2 regions of the Cytobacillus sp. FSL M8-0252 genome follow, and region 2 is predicted to be linked to the other one. Evidence: riboswitches for the same ligand, from Rfam matches in the RefSeq annotation. Region 2 holds a riboswitch; the other holds the start of a gene.
What was found. Region 2 has a riboswitch for S-adenosylmethionine ahead of metK (methionine adenosyltransferase). Riboswitches for the same ligand answer to the same signal wherever they lie in the genome.

Region 1 (3,425 bases), 300 kb from region 2:
CATCGGGAATGAAACGGTATCAAAAGATTTAACTAAATCTAAATTTCTATCTTCTTTAAATGCATTAAAATAAGGCTCTGTTTGAAAAATGTTTAAGTCAATCTCTTTTTCAGCTAATGCGACATTTGGCATCACATAATCAGTAAATACTTGTGATTTAATGTTGATATTTTCTTCTTTAGCTAATTCAATTACTTTTTCTAAGATTTGCTCATGTGGACCTGCAGTGACACCAATGACTAATTCTTCATCGTCATATAATCCTTCTGTAGAGTTGTTGGCTTCATCACTACCACATGCAGCTAAGCCTGTTAAAGATAATAAGACTGTTCCAGTTAGTAACCATTTTTTCATGATGTTTGAACTCCTTTTTGTTCATTTTGTTTTTCTAATAATCGAAGTGCTTGTAAAACAGAATGTTCACTTATCTCGTTTTTCATAAAGTGAATAGATTCAGTTGGGCGTATCGCCTTTTTTACAATTGTCTTCATTAATTGCTCATCATTCACATCAATAGTTAGACTAGAGAGACTACTTGGCAATTGCCAGCTCTCATAAAACGGGAGAAGGTAATCAACTTCCGTCCATTTTTCTTCAATGGCCAATTGACCAAGAATCCCGTAAGCGACTAATTCCCCATGAAGAAAATCTTGGGCTGCATCCGCTACGGTTAGTCCATTATGAAACGAATGGGCACCAGCGATTCGTCCTGCTTTTTCGCCGAATCCACCGACCATACCCCCAGTCATGATAATCGTTTCAATCACACGGATAAGTGCTTTTGAGGTTTCGTTTTTGGCTACTGATTGTAGTGCGGCTTCACCATCATTAAGCAATGTATCTCGGCAAATTTTAGCTGAAAATTGCGAAATTTGTTTAGGTACAGGAAGTGTTTCTTCAGGGTAAAAACTTTCAATTAGAGCTTCAGCTTCATAAAACTTGGCTAATGTATCCCCAATTCCTGCTTTTAAATAAGTAATAGGCGCTTTAGCAATAATTTCAGGTTCAACCAATACGAGGGTTGTCGCAATAGGGAACTCTGTATAATGAGTAAAGCTGCCTTCTTCATTATAAAAAACACTTAATGGTGTCCATGCGGCACAGGTAGCTGCGATTGTTGGTATAAGAATGGATTGAACAGATGCTTCAATCGCAACTGCTTTTGTTATATCTAATGCTGTCCCACCACCAATACCTATTACGCCATTAGCACCATCATTTGTTATTATTTCTTGGATGTCATGGACCTTTTTTAAGGTAGTGTGACCATCTATATAATGAAGGTGAACGTTGTTATCTATTACTTCCTTGGGCAAGTAGGGTTGCACGGCTTGCCAAGCTTTTTTACCGGTTATTATATGGTATTTGGAAACAGAAATATCTTTAAGTAGGTCGGGGAGTTCTGTTAGAATGCCTGAACCTAATAAATAATGTCCTGGAGCCCCTTTTACGATTGTTACAGTCATTTCCTCTCCTCGTTTCTCTTTTGATGTGATGATAAAAACAAAAATGCCTCTCATCATGAGAGGCATAAATATACTAGAATAGTAGTAAACCTCTCTCATATATCAAAATACCAAAAAGTATTTTGCAGGATTTAGCACCTGTTCATATGGGTATATGAATGGTTGCCGGGCGTCGCAGGGCCAGTCCCTCAGCCGCTCTTTATAAGAGAAAATGCTTTATTAAATTATATTCATAATATTATCTATTACATGAAAAGTCAATAACATAATTGAAATTAATCATTAAACTAGTGATGGTGTTCTACTTGTGGGGTGTTTTCTTCAATCGGATGAATTGAGTTCTTCGCTTCTTGATGAATTCCCGATGCACAGATAATGGCGATGCTTAATAAGAATGTTAGATAGAAGGGCACAGGTCGATTTTTCAATGCTTCCTTTAATGAATGTTTTTTGTGCATGAGAAGCATCATGGCAAAAATACTAATTAAATAAATCAGATCCATGCTAATGATCATAAATGTAACTTCACTGGGTACCAACATAATGCCTAGCATTGCCCCCATCATACTTCCCATGAGACTTGACGCTTGAGCTTCAACGAGTCCGTTTGTTTTAAACGGTAGTCCTATAAAAATGGCAATGACAGCGCTAATGAGAATTGATAATACAGTTGCTTTAGCCATTTCTGGTAACCACACAGATATAATCAAACCGATTGTTAAGCTACTCGTCATACCAACCACCATGGGAATACATTTAGAATATTTTGTAGCTATTTCTTTCTTTTTTCTAACGGCACTAATAAAGAAAAAGAAACTGTAGCCGACAACTAGAAAAAGACTGAACAAAGCAAGCATATTCAAATTACCCTCCTTTGGATGCTCATAAAATATCTCGATGCCTCCTTTCATATATATTTTGTATCGTAGTGATTATGTCAGTGCAATGATAAGAAACTTTTTATACTGTTCATTCGTAAATGAATAAAGCAATATTTTCAAACTAAGAAAAGTGGTAGTCTTGGTTTATAAGTTTTCATTCAGAACAGTTTTATAAAAAAAGGAGTTTTTATATGGGGGAAGAAATAAAGATTAGACCGATACATATAAATGATGCAAGAGATATTCATGATATGCATAGGCAAGATTCTATTATTCAACAAACAATGGCCTTATCATCGGGGAGATTAAAAGATATTGAAGATTATATTGAAGGACTTACAAAAGAAGACGATGTATTTGTTGCAGAATGTAACGGTCATGTTCGAGGGATAGCTTCCTTAGAAGAGAGAAGTGGAAAGTTAAGATATAGCGGAATGTGTCCATCTCTATTAATGAAGAAGTACAAGGAAGAGGGATTGGCAAGACGCTTCTTGAGCGAATAGTAAAGCTTGCCGATGAAGAGTTAGGACTCATCAGATTAGAGTTAGATGTATGTGCAGATAATATAAGGGCGATTGCATTATATGAAATGTTTAACGAGGCTTTGTCTAGCTCCGGACGCCATCGGCTCGAGGTCATAAGCCAATCCGTCAAAAAGGTTAAAAAACAACCTTTCTGCCGGCTCGTCTTATGCTTGTCACCGATAAGCGGGCGCCCTGCGCTTTTCTAATTTATAGATGTCATTATTATGGGAAGAATTAAAGAGAACCTTTAAATAGAAACGATTTAATGTTAAAATTTCACTTCCTGCACGTTAATTAAATCATAACTAAAGGAGAACAGCTGCTTTGAATCACTTAATAATGGAACAACTAAAAACCTATTTTAAAGGAATCAACCCAGATGATTTAGTTATGGAGCAGATGGAATTTGAAGAAAATGTGTATGATATCCTGTTGGAAGATTGGGGAGAGTCAATTGGCTCGGTTCGTATGGATGAATTAGGTGTGGCAGAGTTTTTCATTTATACGGATGAACTAGATGAAATTCCAGGGGAAATGAGTAAGTTTGATATGAT
Region 2 (3,425 bases):
GTGACCTGCAATACTCGGGTCAACAATATTGTCAATTGCTTGTAATTGGTAAGCCGCACGCGTGTTTTCCGTTAGCGTATTGTCCGCATAATCTGCTACGCGTGTTTCTTTGTCTAATACAACATTCTCAAGTACAGCGCCAAAACGGATGGCATCGAAAATTTGTGGTTCTTTTTCACGTGTAAGGTCGATACACTTCGCATAGCAGCCACCTTCAATGTTGAATACTCCATTTGGAGACCAGCCATGCTCATCATCACCGATTAAACGACGGTTGGGATCAGCTGATAATGTTGTTTTACCAGTTCCGGAAAGGCCAAAGAATAAAGCAACATCACCTTCGCGGCCAACATTGGCTGAACAGTGCATAGGGAGAATTCCATTTTCAGGAAGCATGTAGTTCATAACAGAGAAAATAGATTTTTTCATCTCACCAGCATACTCAGTACCACCAATAAGTACAATACGGCGTTCGAATGAAACGATGATAAAAGTTTCTGAAGCTGTACCGTCAACTGCTGGGTCTGCTTTGAAATTAGGTGCTGAAATAACTGTAAATTCAGATTCGTGATCTAATAAATCTTCTTCTGTAGGACGAATAAACAATTGGTGTGCAAAAAGGTTATGCCAAGCATATTCATTAATTACTTGGATTGGCATACGGTGTTTTTTATCCGCACCAGCAAATCCTTTGAATACGAAAACTTCTTCTTTCTCTTTTAAGAAAGCAATCACCTTGTTGTATAAGTTATTGAAGACTGCTTCAGAAATTGGTTGGTTCACACTTCCCCAGTCAATTTTATCTTTAGAGCTTGCTTCTTCAACAGTATATTTGTCTTTAGGTGAACGACCTGTATACTTACCTGTTGTCGCGCGAATTGCACCGGTAGATGTAAGAACACCTTCGTTTCTGTTTAATACTTTTTCAACTAGTTGCGGCACAGATAATTGAACTTGGATGTTTTCGCCTTTTAGTAAATCATTTAACTCAGTTATCGATACAGAATTCATCTGATGAATACCTTCCTTTATATAATATTATTTAAGAGATATGCATCTCAGTCGCTATTTGTGATTATTTCTTCAAAAATAGTATAACACATTTATTCATTCAGTCTATACTATATAAATCATTTTTATATAATTAATGAAATTGTCACAAATACAGGCAGTATTCATTATAAATAGCTTTTGCAAATTTAAAAAGGATAATCAGCAAATTTAATGTAATTTTTATATATATTAAGGAAAAAGAACGGTATGATCTTAACTAAAATTATCCGTTATCAAAACTAAAGTTTATAGAGTCGGATATGACAATTTTTACATTGAATTGTTAATGAAAAACATTTGACTATATTCCATGTGTAAGTTATGATGAATCCTTGAACGGATACTCTCTTATCCCGAGCTGGTGGAGGGACAGGCCCTATGAAACCCAGCAACCTGCCAACTACATTTTCATGAGCAAAGGTGCTAACCTGATGCAAGGATTTATTACTCACTATCCTTGAACGATAAGAGTGAAAGGCGCGAATCATTTTGCTTCAACCTTTTCACTAAATCAGAGAAGAGGTTTTTTTTCATGCTTTTTAACATGATGTTGGCGAATACGAGGAGCGGCTTTTGGAATGTACTATTTATGTATGGGAAAAAGACCAACCATTTTATTCTCAATATTCCAAGTTAGCGCATAGGTTATTAAGGGTATGAGATAAACATTGGCCCATAAATAATGAAGATTCAAATAAGGGAATGAGTTCCGTATCAAAAATAAAGACTATAATAAAGTCTTATTGATTCGATAAATAAGGAGGAAGTCAGATGTCAACAAAACGTAGATTGTTTACTTCTGAATCAGTAACTGAAGGTCATCCGGATAAGATCAGTGACCAAATATCTGATGCAATATTAGATGCTATTTTATCACAGGACCCAAATGCGAGGGTTGCTGCGGAAACGTCTGTTACTACAGGTCTTGTATTGGTTGCAGGAGAAATCACTACATCCACATATGTAGATATTCCAAAAATCGTTCGTGAAACCATTAAGGAAATTGGTTATACACGTGCAAAATATGGCTTTGACTCTGAAACATGTGCTGTATTAACTTCTATTGATGAACAGTCAGCTGATATTGCTATGGGTGTAGACCAAGCATTAGAAGCGCGTGAAGGACAGATGACTGATGCAGAAATTGAAGCCATTGGTGCTGGAGATCAAGGTTTAATGTTTGGCTTTGCATGTAATGAAACAAAAGAGCTTATGCCATTACCTATTTCATTAGCTCATAAACTTTCTCGCCGTTTAGCTGAAGTAAGAAAAGAGGAAATCTTACCTTACCTTCGCCCAGATGGTAAAACACAAGTAACAGTAGAATATGATGAAAACAACAAACCTGTACGTATTGATACAATTGTTATCTCTACGCAGCACCATCCAGAAATTAGTTTAGAGCAAATTCAACGCAATTTAAAAGAGCATGTAATTAACCCAGTTGTTCCTACTGAATTAATTGATGAAAACACAAAATACTTCATCAACCCAACAGGTCGCTTCGTTATTGGTGGACCTCAAGGTGATGCTGGCTTAACTGGTAGAAAAATTATCGTTGACACATACGGCGGTTATGCACGTCACGGTGGTGGTGCATTCTCTGGTAAGGATGCAACGAAAGTTGACCGTTCAGCTGCTTACGCAGCTCGCTATGTAGCAAAGAATATCGTTGCTGCTGGACTAGCTGACAAAGCGGAAGTACAATTAGCATATGCAATTGGTGTTGCTCAGCCGGTATCCATCAGTATTGATACATTTGGAACTGGAGTAGTATCTGAGGATGTTTTAGTTGAAGTTGTTAGAAACAATTTTGACCTCCGTCCTGCTGGTATTATCAAAATGCTTGATTTACGCCGTCCGATTTACAAGCAAACAGCTGCTTATGGACATTTTGGTCGTACAGATATTGATTTACCTTGGGAGCGCACAGATAAAGCGGAAGAATTGCGTAAGGAAGCTTTAAAATAAATTAGAAAATTATGGCTGTAGAAAACTCCTTTAATGAGTTTTCTACAGTTTTTTTATGTGGAAAAGGGGCTATCGTTAAATTTTAATAAACGTACAATTGAGCCAAAGCGATTAGCTCGTACATCAAGAAGTGGAATAGCCAAAGATAGAAGAGTAAAAGTCGTTTTTTTAGATATTACAGTAGCAAATAAATATAATATTTTAAGCCCCCTAATAATGGACAAAAACCCTTAAGGAAACGATTTCATATAAAATTAAAATAATTGTCATCTTTTCGTCTTAAATTGAGGGTAAAGAATAAACATCCTTAAGTATATGAAGAAGTAAACATGAACATACTGCCTAGCATAAAACATTCCATTTTTTTTTCGAAAGGTGAAACTTTTTAAAATAACTTATCG

Region 1: another riboswitch for S-adenosylmethionine. It lies ahead of MKX83_RS20260 (iron-containing alcohol dehydrogenase family protein); the one in region 2 lies ahead of metK (methionine adenosyltransferase).

The regions. Positions count from the first base shown of each region.
Region 1 covers NZ_JBBOWZ010000001.1:3,992,396-3,995,820, reverse strand. Annotated here, with positions in the region: gene MKX83_RS20265 (MetQ/NlpA family ABC transporter substrate-binding protein) at 1-354, opposite strand, end outside; gene MKX83_RS20260 (iron-containing alcohol dehydrogenase family protein) at 351-1,466, opposite strand; SAM riboswitch class I at 1,559-1,674, opposite strand; gene MKX83_RS20255 (hypothetical protein) at 1,754-2,329, opposite strand; gene MKX83_RS20250 (hypothetical protein) at 2,539-2,850, shown strand; gene MKX83_RS24685 (GNAT family N-acetyltransferase) at 2,784-3,077, shown strand; gene MKX83_RS20245 (hypothetical protein) at 3,196-3,425, shown strand, end outside.
Region 2 covers NZ_JBBOWZ010000001.1:3,696,085-3,699,509, reverse strand. Annotated here, with positions in the region: gene pckA (phosphoenolpyruvate carboxykinase (ATP)) at 1-1,011, opposite strand, end outside; SAM riboswitch class I at 1,399-1,524, shown strand; gene metK (methionine adenosyltransferase) at 1,825-3,024, shown strand.